DNA from 3 places in the Streptomyces sp. NPDC058092 genome. Region 3 is predicted to be linked to each of the others. Evidence: riboswitches for the same ligand, from Rfam matches in the RefSeq annotation. Region 3 holds a riboswitch; each other region holds the start of a gene.

Region 1 (6,205 bases), on a different contig from region 3:
GTACTGCACGAACCGGTCGAACTGCTCGGACCAGAAGTACGGTACGGGGTCGTACGTCAGCGGCGCGGGGCCACCGCCGGCAGCGGCGGCGATGATGTTGGCGGCGGCGGTCCGCGGGCCCTGGAGGGCGTTGTCCCAGTGGTGGACGAGAAGGCGTTCGCCGTACCGGGCGGAGGGGAACGAAGCGCAGTCACCGACCGCGTACACATCGGGCTGCGAGGTGCGCAGCGCCCCGTCGGCGGTCACCGATCCGTCGGGGCCGAGCGCGATGCCGGAGCCGGCCAGCCAGCCGGTGGCGGGCCGTGCGCCGATTCCGACGACGACCGCTCCGGCCGGGATCGTACGGCCGTCCGCGAGGATCACCCGGCCCGGTTCGACGCGGGCGACCCGGGCTCCGGTGAGGAGTTCGGCGCCGCTCTCGGCGTACCAGGCGCTCATCGGGGCGGCGACCTCGGCGGGCATCGCGCCCGCGAGGGGCCGGTCGGCGGCCTCGACGACGGTGACGGCGCAGCCCGCGGCGCGGGCCGCGGTGGCGAACTCGGCGCCGATCCAGCCCGCGCCGACGACCACGACGCCGTGCTGCTCGTCGAGGACGGGGCGCAGCCGCGCCGCGTCGTCGAGGGTGCGCAGCAGATGGACGCCGGGAACGCCCTCGGCGCCGGGCAGGACGACCGGTTCGGCGCCGGTCGCGATCACCAGCACGTCGTAGGGCACGGGTCCCGACGGGGTGTCCAGCTCATGTGCGCCGGGGCGCACACCGGTCACTTCGCGGCCCAGTTGCAGATCGATGTCCAGCGCATCGAAGTCGACGTCGAAGGCGGAGTCCTCGGCCTCGCCGAGCAGTACCGCCTTGGACAGCGGGGGCCGGTCGTAGGGCTGGTGCGGTTCGGCGCCGATCAGGGCGACGGGGCCGGTGAAGCCCTGCTCCCGCAGGGCCACCGCCGTCTGCACACCGGCCATGCCCGCGCCGACGATGACGACGCGGCGCCCCGCGCCCCGGCCCGGCTGCTCTGACTGCTGCTGCTCGCTCACCCGTACACCTTACGCACCTGACGGTTCGTCAGGAAAGCGGGATCTCTTCCACCGTGCTCGTCCCGCTGCCCTCCTGCGACTCCCATTCCCATCGCTCGTCCAGCCTGACCCGGCCGTCCGCGAGATCGACGACGGTGGAGACACAGTGGCCGCAGGACGTCGTTCCGTCCTGCTTCAGCTGGACGTACCTGAAGTCGAGGGTGTCGTCGACGCGGGTGCCGACGAGATGGCCGCGGACCACGTCGCCGCCGGCGTACTCGGCCCAGATCCGGCCGCCCTCCTCGTGGTACGTGAAGCGGGTACGGGTACCGACCTGGCCCGGGGCCTGGTCGGCGACCGGTGAGAGGACGAGTCCGTCGAGCGAACGGGCCACGGTGGCTACTCCCTTACAGGGTCCGGAGGGCGGGGTCTAGGGTGGCCAACGTAAAACACTCGCGGGAGCCCGGACGCACCGGGCTGAGAGGGAGGCTGGGGCGGCCTCCGACCGTACGAACCTGATCCGGGTCATGCCGGCGAAGGGAGGGGCTGGACGCCCATGCGTTCTTCTCGGAACGGAAACGGATCCGACGTCCTGGTCATCGGGGGCGGGATCATCGGTCTGGTGACCGCCTGGCGGGCCGCGCAACGCGGACTGCGCATCGCGGTCGCCGACCCCGAACCGGGCGGCGGGGCCGCCCAGGTGGCGGCCGGCATGCTGGCCGCCGTCACCGAACTCCACTACGGCGAACAGATGCTGCTGGCCCTCAATGTCGCCTCGGCCGCCCGCTATCCGGCCTTCGCGGCCGAACTGGAAGCGGCGAGCGGGCGGGAGACCGGCTTCCGCGCCTGCGGCACCCTGGCCGTCGCGCTGGACTCCGACGACCGCGCCCATCTGCGGGAACTGCATGCCCTGCAGCAGCGTTCGGGCCTGGAGTCGGAGTGGCTCACGGGCCGCGAATGCCGCCGTCTGGAGCCGATGCTCGCGCCCGGCGTCCGCGGTGGTCTGCGGGTGGACGGCGACCACCAGATCGATCCGCGCCGGCTGGCCGCCGCGCTGCTGACCGCCTGCGAGCGGGCCGGGGTGGTCTTCCACCGCGGCCGCGTGGAGCGTCTGACGGTCGTTCGCGACCGGGCCGCCGGAGCCGTGCTCGCCGGGGGCACGGAGCTCGGCGCCGACCAGGTCGTGCTCGCCGCGGGCAGCCTCAGCGGCCGGCTGCCGGGGCTGCCGGACGAGGTCGTGCCGCCGGTCCGGCCGGTGAAGGGGCAGGTGCTGCGGCTGACCGTGCCCGCCGCGTACGCGCCCTTCCTCACCCGGACGGTCCGGGCCGTGGTCCGGGGCAGCCATGTCTATCTCGTACCGCGGGAGAACGGCGAACTGGTCGTCGGCGCCACCAGCGAGGAGATGGGCTGGGACACCACCGTCACCGCGGGCGGCGTCTACGAGCTGCTGCGGGACGCCCACGAGCTGGTGCCCGGCATCACCGAGCTGCCGCTCACCGAGACCCGCGCCGGTCTGCGCCCCGCCTCCCCCGACAACGCCCCGCTGCTCGGCCCCACCGCCCTGCCCGGCCTCCACCTCGCCACCGGCCACCACCGCAACGGCGTACTGCTCACCCCCGTCACCGGCGACGTCATGGCGGCGCTGCTGGCCGACGGCGAGCTGCCCGAGCCGGCCCGCCCCTTCACCCCGCACCGCTTCCCGCCCGCCGCCCCCGTACGTCAGGAGCAGCCCGCATGACCGAGCCCGCGCCCCTCTCCGAGCCCGCGCCCCGCCCCCGGCCCGCACCGCCCTCCGATCCCGTGCCCGTCCCCGTGGCCGTGAACGGCGAGGTCCGTCTCCTCGCCGCGGGCACCACCCTGGACGCCCTCGTCGCCACCCTGACCACCGCGCACTCCGGCGTCGCCGCCGCCGTCAACGAGGCCGTCGTCCCGCGCGGCCGGTGGTCCGCCACCGTGCTCGGCGGCGGTGACCGCGTCGAGGTCCTGACCGCGGTCCAGGGAGGCTGACGATGGCCGACGACCTCTTCACCCTCGGCGACGCAGCCTTCGGCTCCCGGCTGATCATGGGAACGGGCGGGGCACCCGGCCTCGACGTCCTGGAGCGTTCCCTGACCGCCTCCGGCACCGAGCTGACCACCGTCGCGATGCGCCGCCTCGACCCGACCGTGCAGGGCTCGGTGCTCTCCGTCCTCCAGCGGCTCTCCATCCGCGTCCTGCCGAACACGGCGGGCTGTTTCACCGCGGGCGAGGCCGTGCTGACCGCCCGGCTGGCCCGCGAGGCGCTCGGCACCGACTGGATCAAGCTGGAGGTGGTGGCCGACGAGCGGACCCTGCTGCCCGATCCGATCGAGCTGCTGGACGCCGCGGAGACCCTGGTGGACGACGGCTTCACCGTGCTGCCGTACACCAATGACGATCCGGTGCTGGCCCGCAGGCTCCAGGACGTGGGGTGTGCGGCGGTCATGCCGCTCGGCTCCCCCATCGGCTCCGGCCTCGGCATCCGCAATCCGCACAACTTCCAGCTGATCGTCGAACAGGCCCGGGTGCCGGTGATTCTCGACGCGGGCGCCGGGACGGCCTCGGACGCGGCGCTCGCGATGGAGCTGGGGTGCGCGGCGGTGATGCTGGCGTCCGCGGTGACCCGCGCCCAGGAGCCGGAGCTGATGGCCGCGGCGATGCGACACGCGGTGGAGGGCGGGCGGCTGGCGTACCGCGCGGGCCGGATCCCGCGCCGCCACTTCGCCGAGGCATCGTCGCCGGTGGAGGGGCGTGCGGCGCTGGACCCGGAGCGCCCGGCCTTCTGACCCGCCGGGACGCCGTGGACCACATGTTCCTGTCACGGCTCGGCTGCAGTACGGCCCCGGGACCGCTCCGGTCCGTGGGAGGTGTTCGTGGCGGCTCGTAGACTCGCATGCGTGGATACGACCCTCCAGGACCCTCTCGTCGGGCAGCTGCTCGACGGCCGCTACCGCGTCGATGCCCGCATCGCCGTGGGCGGCATGGCCACGGTCTACCGGGCCGTGGACACCCGGCTCGACCGGGTGCTCGCCCTCAAGGTGATGCACCCGGCGCTCGCCACCGACGCCTCGTTCGTCGAGCGCTTCATCCGCGAGGCCAAGTCCGTGGCCCGGCTCGCGCACCCCAATGTGGTCGCGGTCTTCGACCAGGGCGCCCAGGGCCAGTACGTGTACCTCGCGATGGAGTACGTCGCGGGCTGCACCCTGCGAGACGTGCTGCGCGACCGCGGTGCCCTGCAGCCGAGAGCCGCGCTGGACATCCTGGAGCCCGTCCTCGCCGCCCTCGGCGCCGCGCACCGGGCGGGCTTCGTGCACCGCGACATGAAGCCGGAGAACGTCCTCATAGGGGACGACGGCCGGGTCAAGGTCGCCGACTTCGGTCTCGTACGGGCGGTGGGCGCCGTCACCGACACCACCGGGTCGGTCCTGGGCACCGTCTCCTATCTCGCCCCTGAGCAGATAGAGCACGGCACGGCGGACACCCGTACCGATGTGTACGCCTGCGGTGTCGTCCTGTACGAAATGCTGACCGGTTCCAAGCCGCGCGCCGGGGACACCCCCGCCCAGGTCATCTACCAGCACCTCAACGAGGACGTCCCGGCCCCGTCGGCCGTCGTCCCGGGGCTCCCGGTCGCGCTCGACGACCTGGTGGCGAACGCCACCGCCCGCAACCCCGAGGTCCGCCCGTTCGACGCGGTGGCGCTGCTCGCCGAGACCCGTGAGGCCCGCTCCGACCTCACCGACGCCCAGCTGGACGCCGTACCGCCGCAGGCCCTCGCCGGGGCGCACGACGCCGCGGAGGACCGTACGAGCGTGATCCCGCGGCTGGTCCCGGCCGATCAGGGCGTCGCCCATCACACCAGCCGGCTGGAGATGCCCGCGCCGATGCCGCCGGGGCCCGCGCCGCGCGGACCGTGGCGCCTCGGTCCGCGGCGCTCCGTCATGGCCGCGGTCGTCGCCGTGCTGCTGGTGCTGGGGGTCGGCACCGGTGTCTGGTACATCAACTCCGGGCAGTTCAGCCGGGTGCCCGCGCTGCTCGGCCAGACCGAGAAGACCGCCCAGCAGCGGCTCTCGGACGCCGGTCTGGAACTCAAGGGCGTCAAGCGGTCCTTCAGCGACACCGTGGACCGCGGCAAGGTCATCAGCAGCGATCCCGCATCCGGGGCCCGCATCCGGGGGAACGACGCGGTGACGCTGGTCGTCTCGCGCGGCCCCGAGATCGTGAAGGTGCCCGACGTCCAGGGCCGTACGCTCGCCGACGCCCGGCATGAGCTGAAGAAGGCCGGCCTGGTGCCCGGCATGGTCACCAAGGAGTTCAGCGAGCAGACGGGGCGGGGCGAGGTGATCCGTACGGAACCCGCGGCCGGCACCGGACGCCACCCGGACTCCGCGGTCGCCCTGATCGTCAGCAAGGGCGCCCCGGTCGACGTCCCCGATGTCACGGGGCTGTCCGTCGCGGACGCCACCGCCGCGCTGGACGAGCAGGGCCTGAAGGCAGAGGTGCTGCCCGACCGGGTCAACTCCCCCGAGGTCGCGGGCGACATCGCCCATCAGTCACCGGCCCGGGGCAGCCAGGCCGCCGAGGGCGACACCCTCACGCTCACGGTCTCCAAGGGACCGCGGATGATCGACGTCCCGGACGTCACCGGCAAGGACGTCGACGAGGCCAGGAGCGAGCTGGAGAACGCGGGCTTCGAGGTCAAGGTCGACCGCCCGTTCCTCTCCTTCAGCGACACCATCGCGAGCCAGTCCGTCGACGGCGGCAAACAGGCCCCCGAGGGCAGCACCATCACCATCAAGACCAAGGGGCTCTAGATCCATATGCGCAACCCGGTCGGCGGCCATGTTCCCGTGGCCGGAGGCCTCGCCAAGGTCGGCCTCCCGTACGCCCGCGAGATGGGGGCGGAGGCCGTCCAGGTCTTCGTCGCCAACCCGCGCGGCTGGGCGACGCCCGTCGGCAACCCGGCCCAGGACGAACAGTTCCGCGCCGAGTGCGCCGCCGAGTCCATACCGGCGTACGTCCACGCCCCGTACCTGATCAACTTCGGCTCGCACACCGGGGCCACCGTCGAGAAGTCCGTGGACTCACTGCGCCACTCGCTGCGCCGGGCCCGCGAGATCGGCGCCCTGGGCGTCGTGGTGCACACCGGATCGGCGACCGGCGGCCGCCCGCGCGA
Region 2 (6,205 bases), on a different contig from region 3:
GGTCGCGGCCAGTGCCACGCTCGGTGACCTGGGCGAGTCGATGATCAAGCGGGACCTCGGCATCAAGGACATGGGCACGCTGCTGCCGGGGCACGGCGGCATCATGGACCGGCTGGACTCGCTGCTGCCGACCGCCCCGGTGGTCTGGCTGCTGCTGGTGCTGTTCGTGGGCTCCGGCTGATCCCTCGAGCTCTACTCTCCTGACCTGGGCTTTTACGAGTGAGGGTCCGTTGTCCACAGGGCGGCGGGCCCTCACTGTTCTGTCTGCGACACTGGATGGACCATGCCTAAGCCCGGAGAACTCACTTTCGTCGCGCCCCGCGGAGCCAAGAAGCCGCCGCGGCATCTCGCCGACCTCACGCCCGCCGAGCGCAAGGAAGCCGTCGCCGCGATCGGCGAGAAGCCGTTCCGTGCCCAGCAGCTCTCGCAGCACTACTTCGCGCGGTACGCGCACGACCCGGCCGAGTGGACCAACATCCCGGCCGGTTCGCGGGACAAGCTCGCCGAGGCGATGTTCCCCGATCTGATGTCCGTGGTCCGCCACATCAGTTGTGACGACGACACCACTCGCAAGACGCTGTGGAAGCTGCACGACGGGACGCTCGTCGAGTCCGTCCTGATGCGCTACCCGGAGCGGGTGACGATGTGTATCTCGTCACAGGCGGGATGCGGGATGAACTGCCCGTTCTGCGCCACGGGACAGGCCGGTCTCGACCGCAATCTGTCGACCGCCGAGATTGTCCACCAGATCGTGGACGGCATGCGGGCGCTGCGCGACGGGGAGGTCCCGGGGGGCCCGGCACGGCTCTCCAACATCGTCTTCATGGGCATGGGCGAACCGCTCGCCAACTACAAGCGGGTGGTCGGCGCGATCCGTCGGCTGACCGACCCGGAGCCGGACGGGCTGGGGCTCTCGCAGCGCGGGATCACCGTCTCCACCGTCGGCCTGGTGCCCGCGATGCTCCGCTTCGCCGACGAGGGCTTCAAGTGCCGTCTCGCCGTCTCGCTGCACGCCCCGGACGACGAGCTGCGCGACACGCTCGTCCCCGTGAACACGCGGTGGAAGGTGCGTGAGGTGCTGGACGCCGCGTGGGAGTACGCGGAGAAGTCCGGTCGCCGCATCTCCATCGAGTACGCGCTGATCCGGGACATCAACGACCAGGCCTGGCGCGGCGATCGGCTCGGCCGGCTCCTCAAGGGGAGGCGGGTGCACGTCAACCTGATCCCGCTGAACCCGACGCCCGGCTCCCAGTGGACCGCCTCGCGGCCCGAGGACGAGAAGGCCTTCGTCGAGGCGATCGCGGCACACGGGGTGCCGGTGACCGTGCGGGACACCCGCGGCCAGGAGATCGACGGGGCCTGCGGGCAGCTGGCTGCAGCCGAGCGCTGAGGCCGGAACGGCCCGTGTAACCTGGGCCTGAAATCAACTTCATAGAATCAACTTCATATTCCGACAGGGGAGCGCCACAGCGCTGAGAGTGCGGCACCGAGGACAGGTCGGCCGCAGACCCTCTGAACCTCGCCCGGGTCATTCCAGGTAGGAAGTTCGGTCATCAACTCATGCTGTTGCGCCCTGCCCGCCTCCCGTGGGCAGGGCCGCGTCTCTTCCTGGCCAAAACCCAGGAGGAATCCACAATGAGCACCACGCGCAGAACCAAGCAGCTCGCGGCGACGGCCGTTGCCGCCGCGCTCGGCGTCACCGCACTTGCCGGATGCGGGAGTTCCGACACGTCGGACTCCGGTTCCGGCTCCACGAAGAGCTCGGGCTCGAAGACCGTGACGCTCGTCAGCCATGACTCCTTCAACGCCTCCAAGGACGTGCTGAAGGAGTTCACCGAGCAGACCGGCTACACCGTCAAGGTACTGAAGAGCGGCGACGCGGGTGTCGCGCTCAACCAGGAGATCCTGACCAAGGGTTCCCCGCGCGGTGATGTGTTCTTCGGCGTCGACAACACCCTGCTTTCCCGCGCGCTCGACAGCGGCCTCTTCACGCCGTACGAGGCGAAGGGCATCGACCAGGTGGCGTCCGATACCCAACTCGACGCCACCGAGCACCGGGTCACCCCGATCGACACCGGCGACATCTGCGTCAACTACGACAAGAAGTACTTCGCCGACAAGAAGCTCGCGCCGCCGCAGTCCTTCGAGGACCTGACGAAGCCCGCGTACAAGAACCTCCTCGTCACCGAGAACGCCCAGACCTCCTCGCCCGGCCTCGGTTTCCTCCTCGGCACCGTCGCCACCTACGGCGAGAAGGGCTACCAGGACTACTGGAAGAAGCTGAAGAGCAACGGCGTCAAGGTCGTCGACGGCTGGGAGCAGGCGTACAACGAGGAGTTCTCCGGCTCCGCGGGGGGCAAGAAGGCCAAGGCCGACCGGCCGCTCGTCGTCTCGTACGCCTCCAGCCCGCCCGTCGAGGTGCTCTACGCGAAGCCGCAGCCCACTGCGGCCCCGACCGGGGTCGCCACCGGGACCTGCTTCCGCCAGATCGAGTTCGCGGGGCTGCTGAACGGTGCGAAGAACGAGGCGGGTGGCAAGGCCCTGCTGGACTTCCTGATCAGCAAGAGGTTCCAGGAGGACATGCCGCTCAACATGTTCGTGAACCCGGTCACCAAGGGCGCGAATCTGCCGGAGCTCTTCACGAAGTTCGGCGCGACGGTGGACAGGCCGACGACCGTCGCCCCGGACAAGATCTCCAAGAACCGTGAGCAGTGGGTCCAGTCGTGGTCCTCGCTCGTAGTGAAGTAGCGAAGACCCCCGTACGCGGAACGGACGCGGGCGGGAAGAGTTCGGGCGGGACGGGTGCGCACCAGGACGGGCCGCGTGGTGAGGAGCCGCGCGGCCGCTCCGGGCACGCGGACTTCGTGCGCGCGAAGGCGCGGCGCGGGAGCGCGGTGCGGCTCGGCCTGATGGCCGTGCCCGTCGCGTTCTTCGCGCTGTTCTTCGCCTATCCGGTCACCGCGATTGTCGGCCGCGGCCTGAAGGCGGACGGCGTCTGGCAGTTCGGCCGGATCGGCGAGGTGCTGACCCGGCCGGACATCCGCGACGTCCTCTGGTTCACCACCTGGCAGGCGCTCGTCTCGACCGCGCTGACCCTGCTGATCGCGCTGCCCGGCGCCTATGTCTTCGCCCGCTTCGACTTCCCCGGCAAACAACTGCTGCGGGCGGTCGTCACCGTGCCGTTCGTCCTGCCGACCGTCGTCGTCGGGACGGCCTTCCTGGCGCTGGTGGGACGCGGCGGGTTCATGGACGAGCTCTGGGGCGTACGTCTCGACACCACCGTCTGGGCGATTCTGCTCGCCCATGTCTTCTTCAACTACGCGGTGGTCGTACGGACCGTGGGCGGGCTGTGGTCACAGCTCGACCCGCGACAGGAGGAGGCCGCCCGGGTGCTGGGCGCCGGGCGGTTCGCCGCCTGGCGGCGGGTCACCCTGCCGGCCCTCGCACCCGCCGTGGCCGCTGCCGCGTTGATGGTCTTTCTCTTCACCTTCACCTCCTTCGGCGTCGTGCAGATCCTCGGCGGTCCGGGATACGCCACGCTGGAGGTGGAGATCTACCGGCAGACCGCCCAGCTGCTCGCCCTGCCGACGGCCGCCGTGCTGACGCTGGTGCAGTTCGCCGCGGTCGGCGCGATCCTCGCCGTGCACGCGTGGACCGTACGGCGCAGGGAGACCGCGCTGAAACTGGTCGACCCCGCGCAGACCGCCCGCAGGCCGCGCGGCGCCGGGCAGTGGGCGCTGCTCTGCGGGGTGCTGCTGTCCGTGCTTGTGCTGATCCTGCTGCCGCTCGGGGTGCTGGTGGAGCGCTCGCTGGCCACGCCCGGCGGCCACGGCCTCGACTACTACCGCGCCCTGGGGTCCGTGGACGCGGGCGGCGGTACGTTCCTGGTCGCGCCGCTCGAAGCGGTCTGGAACTCAACTCAGTACGCACTGGTCGCGACGGCCATCGCGCTGGTCATCGGCGGGCTCGCCGCCGCGGCGCTGACCCGGCGCACGGGCCGGCTCGTGCGCGGCTTCGACGCCTTGCTGATGCTGCCGCTCGGGGTGTCCGCGGTCACCGTCGGCTTCGGTTTCCTGATCACCCTGGACAAGCCCCCGCTGGATCTGCGTACTTCGTGGATTCTGGTGCCGCTCGCCCAGGCGCTGGTCGGTGTGCCCTTCGTCGTACGGACCATGCTGCCGGTTCTGCGCGCGGTGGACGGTCGGTTGAGGGAGGCGGCCGCGGTGCTCGGAGCGTCACCGCTGCGGGCCTGGCGGGAGGTCGATCTGCCGCTGGTACGACGCGCGTTGCTGGTCGCGGCCGGCTTCGCGTTCGCGGTGTCGCTCGGTGAGTTCGGCGCGACGGTGTTCATCGCGCGGCCCGACCGCCCGACGCTGCCGGTCGCCGTGGCCCGGCTGCTGGGCCGGGCCGGGGAGCTCAACTACGGCCAGGCGATGGCCCTCAGCACCCTTCTGATGGCAGTCTGTGCGGTGTCGCTGCTGCTGCTCGAACGTATGCGCACGGACCGGTCCGGGGAGTTCTAGAGATGCTGACACTGGAATCGGCCACGGTCCGCTTCGGCGAGCGTGCGGCGCTCGACCGGGTGGATCTGGAGGTCGCCGAGCACGAGATCGTATGCGTGCTGGGGCCGAGCGGCAGCGGCAAGTCGACGCTGCTGCGGGTGGTCGCCGGACTGCATCCGCCGGACGGCGGCCGGGTGCTGCTGGACGGCGCGGACCAGGCGGGGGTGCCGGTGCACCGGCGCGGTCTCGGCCTGATGTTCCAGGACCACCAGCTGTTCCCGCACCGGGACGTCGGCGCCAACGTCGCCTTCGGGCTGCGGATGCGCGGGGTGTCGCGGCGCGATCAGGAGCACCGGGTCGGCGAACTTCTCGACCTGGTGGGCCTGCCCGGCGCCGAACGGCGGGCCGTCGCCGCGCTGTCCGGCGGTGAGCAGCAGCGTGTCGCCCTCGCCAGGGCGCTCGCTCCGCGCCCCAAGCTGCTGATGCTGGACGAGCCGCTCGGCCAGCTCGACCGCGGCCTGCGTGAACGGCTCGTCGTCGAACTGCGCACGCTCTTCGGGCGGTTGGGTACGACGGTGCTCGCCGTCACCCACGACCAGGGCGAGGCGTTCGCCCTCGCCGACCGGGTGGTGGTGATGCGCGACGGGCGGATCGCCCAGGTGGGCACCCCGCTGGAGGTCTGGCAGCGGCCCGCCTCCGCCTTCGTCGCCCGGTTCCTCGGCTTCGACAACGTGGTCGAGGCGACGGTGACCGGCACGGCCGCCGACACGGTGTGGGGCATGGTGCCGGTGCCCGAGGGCTCGCCGCAGGGGGCGTGCGATCTGCTGGTGCGCCCCGCCGGGATCCGGATCGGTGCTCCGGTCGACGGGCTGCGCTGCACGGTCGGGACGCGTACGTTCCGGGGCAACCACGTCGCCGTACAGCTGATGCCGGAGGGCGGTCCGGTGCTGGAGGCGGAGTGCGCGCTGCGGGACGCGCCGGAGGAGGGTGCGGCGGTCGGGGTCGGCTTCGACGCGGCGGAGACCGTCGTCCTGCCCGCTGCCTTCTGACCGGACTCGCGTGGCCCGGCGGTGGCCGCGCTCACTGGACCGGCCGAGCGGCGTCCGCCGGTCCCGCCCGCCGTTTCCCGTGGTGTCCGTGCAAGCTGGAGGGGACACGCGGAAGGTCCGGAACGACTCATCGAAGGACGGGAACAATGACCGGTTCAGCACGCGAGGGCATCGACATCACCCGCATCCTCGACGCCCCGCGCGAACGCGTCTTCGAGGCGTGGACAACCCCGGAGCACTTCGCCGCCTGGTACGGCGGGGACGCCGAGGTTCCGCTCGACCGGGTCTCGATGGACGTCAGGCCGGGCGGCGCCTGGAGCCTGGTCATCGTGGTGCCGGGCACCGAGATGCCCTTCCACGGGGTCTACCGCGAGGTGGTCGCGCCCGAGCGGCTGGTGTTCACGCTGAAGGACGCCACCGCGCCCGCCGACATCGAGGGCGAGACCGTCACCGTCACGTTCACCGACCGCGGTTCCAAGACCACCGAAATGGTCTTCGCGCAGCGCGGCGGCAACCTCACGGCCGAGCAGTACGCGGCGGCCGAGGACGGCTGGGAGGCCTTCTTCGACGCGCTGGTGGCCCGTCTCGCTTCCCGCTGAATCCGACCCGGTTCCGGTCACGGGTCGGCTCGCGGTCACGGGTCCGCCGACAACC
Region 3 (6,205 bases):
ACCGGCATCCGGTACGGCCGCTGACCCGCTACTCGGTGAGGGACCGCGTGACGCTCCTTGAGCGGTTGCGGTCGCTGGAACGAATGGAACCTGTCATCGAACGACAGGAGTACGCCTTGGGGACGGTCTGCGCGGCCATCCCGATCACTGCCGGATTCACCGCCGCCGCGATGGCCATTTCGGTACCCCTGGAGCAGGAAGACCGGTTGCTCCCCGCAGTCGAACAACTACGTGGCGAAGTGGCCAACCTCTTGCGTTCGTTCGTGTTCTCTATCAGTATCTGAAAAATCACTCCTTGTGATCTGCTATCGCGTGCACCACGATGGCGTCAATAGGGCCATGGGGGATCATTCCTGGCCAGATTCATCTACTGCGGGGTTGAACGATGCGCGAGTCGGTTCAAGCTGAGGTCATGATGAGCTTCCTCGTTTCCGAGGAGCTCTCTTTCCGGATCCCGGTGGAGCTCCGGTACGAAGTGTGTGATCCGTATGCGATCCGGATGACCTTCCATCTGCCCGGCGACGCCCCCGTCACCTGGGCATTCGGCCGCGAGCTGCTGCTCGACGGCCTCAACAGCCCCAGTGGCGACGGCGATGTGCACATCGGACCCACGGAGCCCGAGGGGCTTTCCGACGTACATATCCGGCTTCAGGTGGGCGAGGATCGCGCCCTCTTCCGGGCCGGTACCGCGCCACTTGTGGCTTTTCTCGATCGGACGGACAAACTCGTGCCGCTCGGGCAGGAGTGCACGCTGGGTGACTTCGAGGGCAATCTGGAAGAGGCTCTGGGCCGGATCCTCGCCGAGGAGCAGAACGCCGGCTGAAGAGCACGGGGTCGCAGACCGGCCCGCAGGTCGAACGCGACACCCGCCGAATGGGTGAATCGCTCTCCGTGGTGGGGGCGTTCAAGGCTTCGCCCTGCGACGGCGGCCTCTCCCGGTCCGTACGGGTGCTGAAGCTCCGGCTTCCGCGCCGAGCCCTGTGCGGTCCGCGGAGACGACCAGCGCGGCGAGCACCGTCGTCACCGGCACCGAGGCGACCAGCCCGATCGAGCCGACCAGTGTTCGTACGATCTCCTCCGCCACCAGCTCGCTGTTGGCCACCGCCCCCACGCTGCTCCGGGCGATCGAGAACAGCAGCAGCAGCGGCAGCGCCGCGCCCGCGTAGGCGAGCACCAGCGTATTGACGACCGAGGCGATGTGGTCGCGCCCGATCCTGATCCCTGCCCTGTAGAGCCCCCGCGCACCCATCGTCGGGTTCGCCTGGTGCAACTCCCAGACCGCCGAGGTCTGGGTGACCGTCACATCGTCGAGGACCCCGAGCGAACCGATGATGACACCGGCCAGCAGCAGGCCGCTCATGTCGATGTGCGGGTACAGGCCGTGGATGAGGCCGGTGCTGTCGTCGGTGTTGCCGGTCAGGCTCGCCCAGCCGATGAAGAGCGATCCGAGCAGCCCGATCAGCAGGAGCGAGATCAGTGTGCCGATCACCGCGACCGAGGTGCGGGCGGTCGGACCGTGGCACATGTAGAGCGCGATCAGCATGATCGCACTGGCCCCGATCACCGCGACGAGCAGGGGATTCGAGCCCTGGAGGATGGCCGGGAGGATGAACAGGGTCAGTACCGCGAACGACACGGCGAGCGCGACCAGAGCCATCACCCCACGCATCCTGCCCACCGCGACCACGACCAGGGCGAAGATCCCGGCCAGCAGCGCCATCGGGAACTTCCGGTTCACATCCGTCACCGAGTACTGCAGATCGTGGGGTGCGTCGGGGGCGTACGCCACGACCACGCCCTGACCCTGGCGCAACTGACGCGGTGCGTCGGGCTGGACGATCTCGACGAAGGTCCGGCCCTTGTCGTGACCGGTCGTCACCTCGACGGTGGCCTTCTCGCACAGCCCCGGCGCGCTCCCCGACGGCGGGGTGGTCTCACCGCTGATGGGCATCTGGGCGGCGTTCACGTCCTTGCAGTCCACCTTGTCGACCTTCACCACCTTCGCCTGCTGGGTCTGCCGGTCGAAACCGACACCGGTCCGCTCGTGCGGAGGAGCACCGCCCGGCCAGAGCACCACCAGGCCGACGACGACCGCGGTGGCGAACGGGATGAGCACGGCCGCGATGACCTTGCGCAGATGCTTCGAGACGGGCGCGGCAGGACCATGGCTGTGCGAGTGGCCGTGCTGATGGCCTCGCGGTTCGGAGTCGATTTGGGGGGACGTCACCGGCCGATCATCGCAAGAAGAGAGGGGCCCTCTGTTCATTAGGCCGGACAGGGGGCTAGCGTGGAGGAACCTTTGCACACGCGGGAGCTCGGAGCACCGGGCTGAGAGGGCGCTGATATCCGTACATCCGTACGGGACAGGCTGCGCCGACCGCCGAACCTGTTACCGGGTAATGCCGGCGTAGGGAGTAGGTCTCATGACCACATCGGACGCACGCACGCCTGCCTCGAACCAGAGTGACGAGGCCGGGAAGTCCATCGGCTGGCACAAGGGATACGTCCAGGGCTCACGCCCGGACCTCCGGGTGCCGGTCCGTCAGGTGCACCTCACCAACGGCAAGGACGTGACGCTGTACGACACGTCGGGTCCGTACACCGATCCCAGCACCGAGACCGATGTCCGTCGCGGGCTCGCACCGCTGCGGGAGAACTGGATCATCGCGCGCGGCGACACCGAGGAGTACCCGGGCCGCCCCGCGCGCCCCGAGGACGACGGGCTCAAGCACACCTCGCCGCAAATGGGGTCTCCCCTGCTCGAGCGAAGCCGAGATCATGGGGAAGGGCTGCGCAACCTCGACGCGGTCTTCCCCGGCCGGCCCCGGCTGCCCCGCCGCAGCCGGAACGGGCAGCCGGTGACCCAGCTCGCGTATGCCCGCCGGGGTGAGATCACCCCGGAGATGGAATACGTGGCGATCCGGGAGAACACCGAGCCCGAGGTGGTGCGCGAGGAGATCGCCGCGGGCCGGGCCGTACTGCCGGCCAACGTCAACCACCCCGAGATCGAACCGATGATCATCGGGAAGCGGTTCCTGGTGAAGGTCAATGCCAACATCGGCAACTCCGCGGTGACGTCCTCCATCGAGGAGGAGGTGGAGAAGATGACGTGGGCGACGCGCTGGGGCGCCGACACGGTCATGGACCTTTCCACCGGCCGCAACATTCACACCACCCGTGAGTGGGTCCTGCGCAACTCCCCCGTGCCGATCGGCACCGTTCCCCTCTACCAGGCGCTCGAAAAGGTCGACGGCCGGGCCGAGGAGCTGACCTGGGAGATCTACAAGGACACCGTCATCGAGCAGGCCGAGCAGGGCGTCGACTACATGACGGTCCACGCCGGCGTGCGCCTGCCGTACGTCCCGCTGACCGCCCGACGCAAGACCGGCATCGTCTCCCGCGGCGGTTCGATCATGGCGGCGTGGTGCCTCGCGCACCACAAGGAGTCCTTCCTGTACGAGCACTTCGAGGAGCTCTGCGAGATCCTCGCCACATACGACGTGACGTACTCGCTGGGCGACGGTCTGCGCCCCGGCTCGATCGCCGACGCCAACGACGAGGCCCAGTTCGCCGAACTGCGCACGCTCGGCGAACTGAACACGATCGCCAAGCGGCACGGCGTCCAGACCATGATCGAGGGCCCGGGCCATGTCCCGATGCACAAGATCAAGGAGAACATTGACCTCCAACAGGAGATCTGCGAGGAGGCGCCGTTCTACACGCTCGGCCCGCTGACCACCGATGTCGCTCCGGCGTACGACCACATCACCTCGGGCATCGGCGCGGCGATGATCGCGTGGTGGGGCACGGCGATGCTCTGTTACGTCACGCCCAAGGAGCACCTCGGCCTGCCCAACCGCGACGATGTGAAGACCGGCGTCATCACGTACAAGATCGCAGCCCATGCGGCGGACCTCGCCAAGGGGCACCCGGGGGCGCAGGACTGGGACGACGCGCTCTCCGACGCCCGTTTCGAATTCCGCTGGGAGGACCAGTTCAATCTGGCTCTCGACCCGGTCACGGCGCGGGAGTTCCACGACGAGACGCTGCCCGCCGAACCGGCGAAGACCGCGCACTTCTGCTCGATGTGCGGGCCGAAATTCTGTTCGATGAAGATCTCCCAGGACATCCGCCGTGAACACGGCGGTTCGCAGGCGGAGATCGAGGCGGGCATGGCGGAGAAGTCCAAGGAGTTCGCGGCAGCCGGCAACCGGGTCTATCTGCCGATCGCGGACTGATCGGTCCGACGCGTGGCCGAGGGGCGAAGACCGCAGCAGGTCTTCGCCACTCGGCCGCGGCTCTCCGCGTCCGCACGGCAGGCTCCGGACGCTCGGTGCCAAAAGCAGGTGATCAGGGCGGTTGCGTGTCCGTAGGCTCCGCGCATGAGCGATAGCGCGGCGGAGGCGAACGAGGCGGACCGGAAGCCGTGTTGGCGAGGGCGGAACGTCGCCTTCGTTCCCGTGGAAGTCGATGACGCCGAACTGCTGCAGGAGTGGCGGTCCGATCCGGCAACCGCTCATGCGATGGGTATCTGGCCACGTTCGCTCACGTCGCTGCGGGAACGCATCGAGCGCGGCCACGACGACCAGGACCGTGACGACTTCGTCGTCGTGCTTCCCGACGGCACGCCTGTCGGCCACGTGGCCCTGACCGAACAGGATGTCGCCGACGGTACGGCCGAGGTCGAGCTGCTGCTGGCTCCGCAGCACCGCGGTCGCGGATACGGCACGGACGCAGTCGACGCGCTGACGGACCTGGCGTTCGGCGAGTTGCCCATGTACCGCCTTCAGGCGGTCACCCACACGGACAACGCGGCCGCGCTCGCCGTTCTCCTCAGGTCGGGGTTCGTCCAGGAGGGGATACGGCGATCTGCGTGTCTGCACCGGGGGCGCCGCCATGACGTCGCGGTGCTCTCACTGCTCCGTCCCGAGTGGGAGGCGCTGGCGCGCCCGAAGGCATGGGACCGCTGACCCACGCCGGCCCGGCGCGCGGCCCGTTGGCCGACGCGGTGTCCCTGGTGGGGGTACGTGTTCCCCGGATCCGGTCAGTCCGGTTCATGCTCCGGGCCGCCGAAGTCGGGGCTGGTGAAGTCCGGGCTGGTGAAGGTCGGGCGGGGGCCCGCCGCCGGGCCGTCGTCGGGGCTGGTGAAGTCCGGCCGGCTGTAGCCGATCTTCGGGATGCGGTTCTCCGAGCGGTGCGGGGTGCGTGCCGCGGGGCCGGCTTCGGGGTCGGCGAGCGCGTCCCTGAGGAACGGCAGGATGCCGCGCTCCAGCAGGGCGTGGCGCCATGCCTCCCTGGCGCGCGCCACATCCTCCGGAAGCTCGCCCCCGGAATCCTCGGCGGGCTGCGACGTCGACCCGTTGCGCAGTGCGGTGACGAGCAGTCCGACGGCGGCGGCCAGGATGGCGGCGGCCATGACCGCCGCGAAGAACCAGCCTGCGGCGACCATGGTGGAGGCGAAGGACGGCGGCGGGCTGAGCAGTTTCAGCAGATAGCCGGCCAGCAGGAATATGAACGCGGCGGTGCCGGCGAGCACGGGTGCCAGAACCGTGACGACCGCTCCTATGCCGGCGCCCGACTGGCTCTGACGGTTTATGCCGGACCCGGGACCGGTGTCCTCGTCCGTTCCTTCGTCCGGTCCGCGCAGTTCTTCGCGGGCCTTCACATAGTGCTCGTACTCGGTGGCGGCCGTCGCGCTGATCAGCGCCGTGGCGTCCAGCGCCATGGTGCGCAGCTGCACGGCGTTGAGCCGCTTGCCGACCGCGGCCAGATCCGGTCGTTCATGGGCGTGGCGCAGTGCGTCGTCGAGGATCCGCTCGTACTCGGGGCGGTCCTCGGCCAGCAGGTGCGGAGCGCTGTTCATGTGCATCCCCCGATGCTCCGTTGGGCCTGAATGCCCGCTCGGACCGGGCAGTTGGGCGGAAACGGAGGAGAGCCTGCTACTGATACGCCGATGGTAGAGCGCCCACGGCACGGGGTGACAGGGGGTTTCCGTAAATAGGCCCGGTGGTCGGCGTGGTCAGGTCGTGGAGCGTCTTCCCTGATGGACGTCAGTCATGCAGGGGCAGTTGGACGACCAGTAGCTTTCCGGCCATGGTCACTCCGCCGTCCATGGCGATGGCGAGTCCGTCCGCGTACACGTGCGGGCCGTCGACCACGGGACCGGAACCGTCCTCTCCGTCCTCCGAGCCGACCTCGCCGAGGA

Evidence for each region. Region 3 has a riboswitch for thiamine pyrophosphate ahead of thiC (phosphomethylpyrimidine synthase ThiC). Riboswitches for the same ligand answer to the same signal wherever they lie in the genome.
Region 1: linked by a shared signal. The riboswitch ahead of thiO (glycine oxidase ThiO) and the one ahead of thiC (phosphomethylpyrimidine synthase ThiC) in region 3 are both predicted to bind thiamine pyrophosphate.
Region 2: linked by a shared signal. The riboswitch ahead of ACFVV1_RS18255 (thiamine ABC transporter substrate binding subunit) and the one ahead of thiC (phosphomethylpyrimidine synthase ThiC) in region 3 are both predicted to bind thiamine pyrophosphate.

What each region holds. Positions count from the first base shown of each region.
Region 1 covers NZ_JBHVSY010000024.1:89,682-95,886, reverse strand. Annotated here, with positions in the region: gene ACFVV1_RS31540 (NAD(P)/FAD-dependent oxidoreductase) at 1-1,032, opposite strand, end outside; gene ACFVV1_RS31535 (hypothetical protein) at 1,061-1,405, opposite strand; TPP riboswitch at 1,457-1,570, shown strand; gene thiO (glycine oxidase ThiO) at 1,568-2,749, shown strand; gene thiS (sulfur carrier protein ThiS) at 2,746-3,018, shown strand; gene ACFVV1_RS31520 (thiazole synthase) at 3,021-3,815, shown strand; gene pknB (Stk1 family PASTA domain-containing Ser/Thr kinase) at 3,927-5,843, shown strand; gene ACFVV1_RS31510 (deoxyribonuclease IV) at 5,850-6,205, shown strand, end outside.
Region 2 covers NZ_JBHVSY010000010.1:37,709-43,913, reverse strand. Annotated here, with positions in the region: gene ACFVV1_RS18265 (phosphatidate cytidylyltransferase) at 1-181, shown strand, start outside; gene rlmN (23S rRNA (adenine(2503)-C(2))-methyltransferase RlmN) at 284-1,390, shown strand; TPP riboswitch at 1,446-1,562, shown strand; gene ACFVV1_RS18255 (thiamine ABC transporter substrate binding subunit) at 1,636-2,748, shown strand; gene ACFVV1_RS18250 (ABC transporter permease) at 2,910-4,523, shown strand; gene ACFVV1_RS18245 (ABC transporter ATP-binding protein) at 4,526-5,551, shown strand; gene ACFVV1_RS18240 (SRPBCC domain-containing protein) at 5,698-6,150, shown strand; gene ACFVV1_RS18235 (LOG family protein) at 6,186-6,205, opposite strand, start outside.
Region 3 covers NZ_JBHVSY010000002.1:173,266-179,470, reverse strand. Annotated here, with positions in the region: gene ACFVV1_RS04520 (IclR family transcriptional regulator) at 1-284, shown strand, start outside; gene ACFVV1_RS04515 (SsgA family sporulation/cell division regulator) at 386-823, shown strand; gene ACFVV1_RS04510 (YibE/F family protein) at 905-2,227, opposite strand; TPP riboswitch at 2,298-2,431, shown strand; gene thiC (phosphomethylpyrimidine synthase ThiC) at 2,424-4,238, shown strand; gene ACFVV1_RS04500 (GNAT family N-acetyltransferase) at 4,383-4,970, shown strand; gene ACFVV1_RS04495 (hypothetical protein) at 5,045-5,869, opposite strand; gene ACFVV1_RS04490 (metallophosphoesterase) at 6,051-6,205, opposite strand, start outside.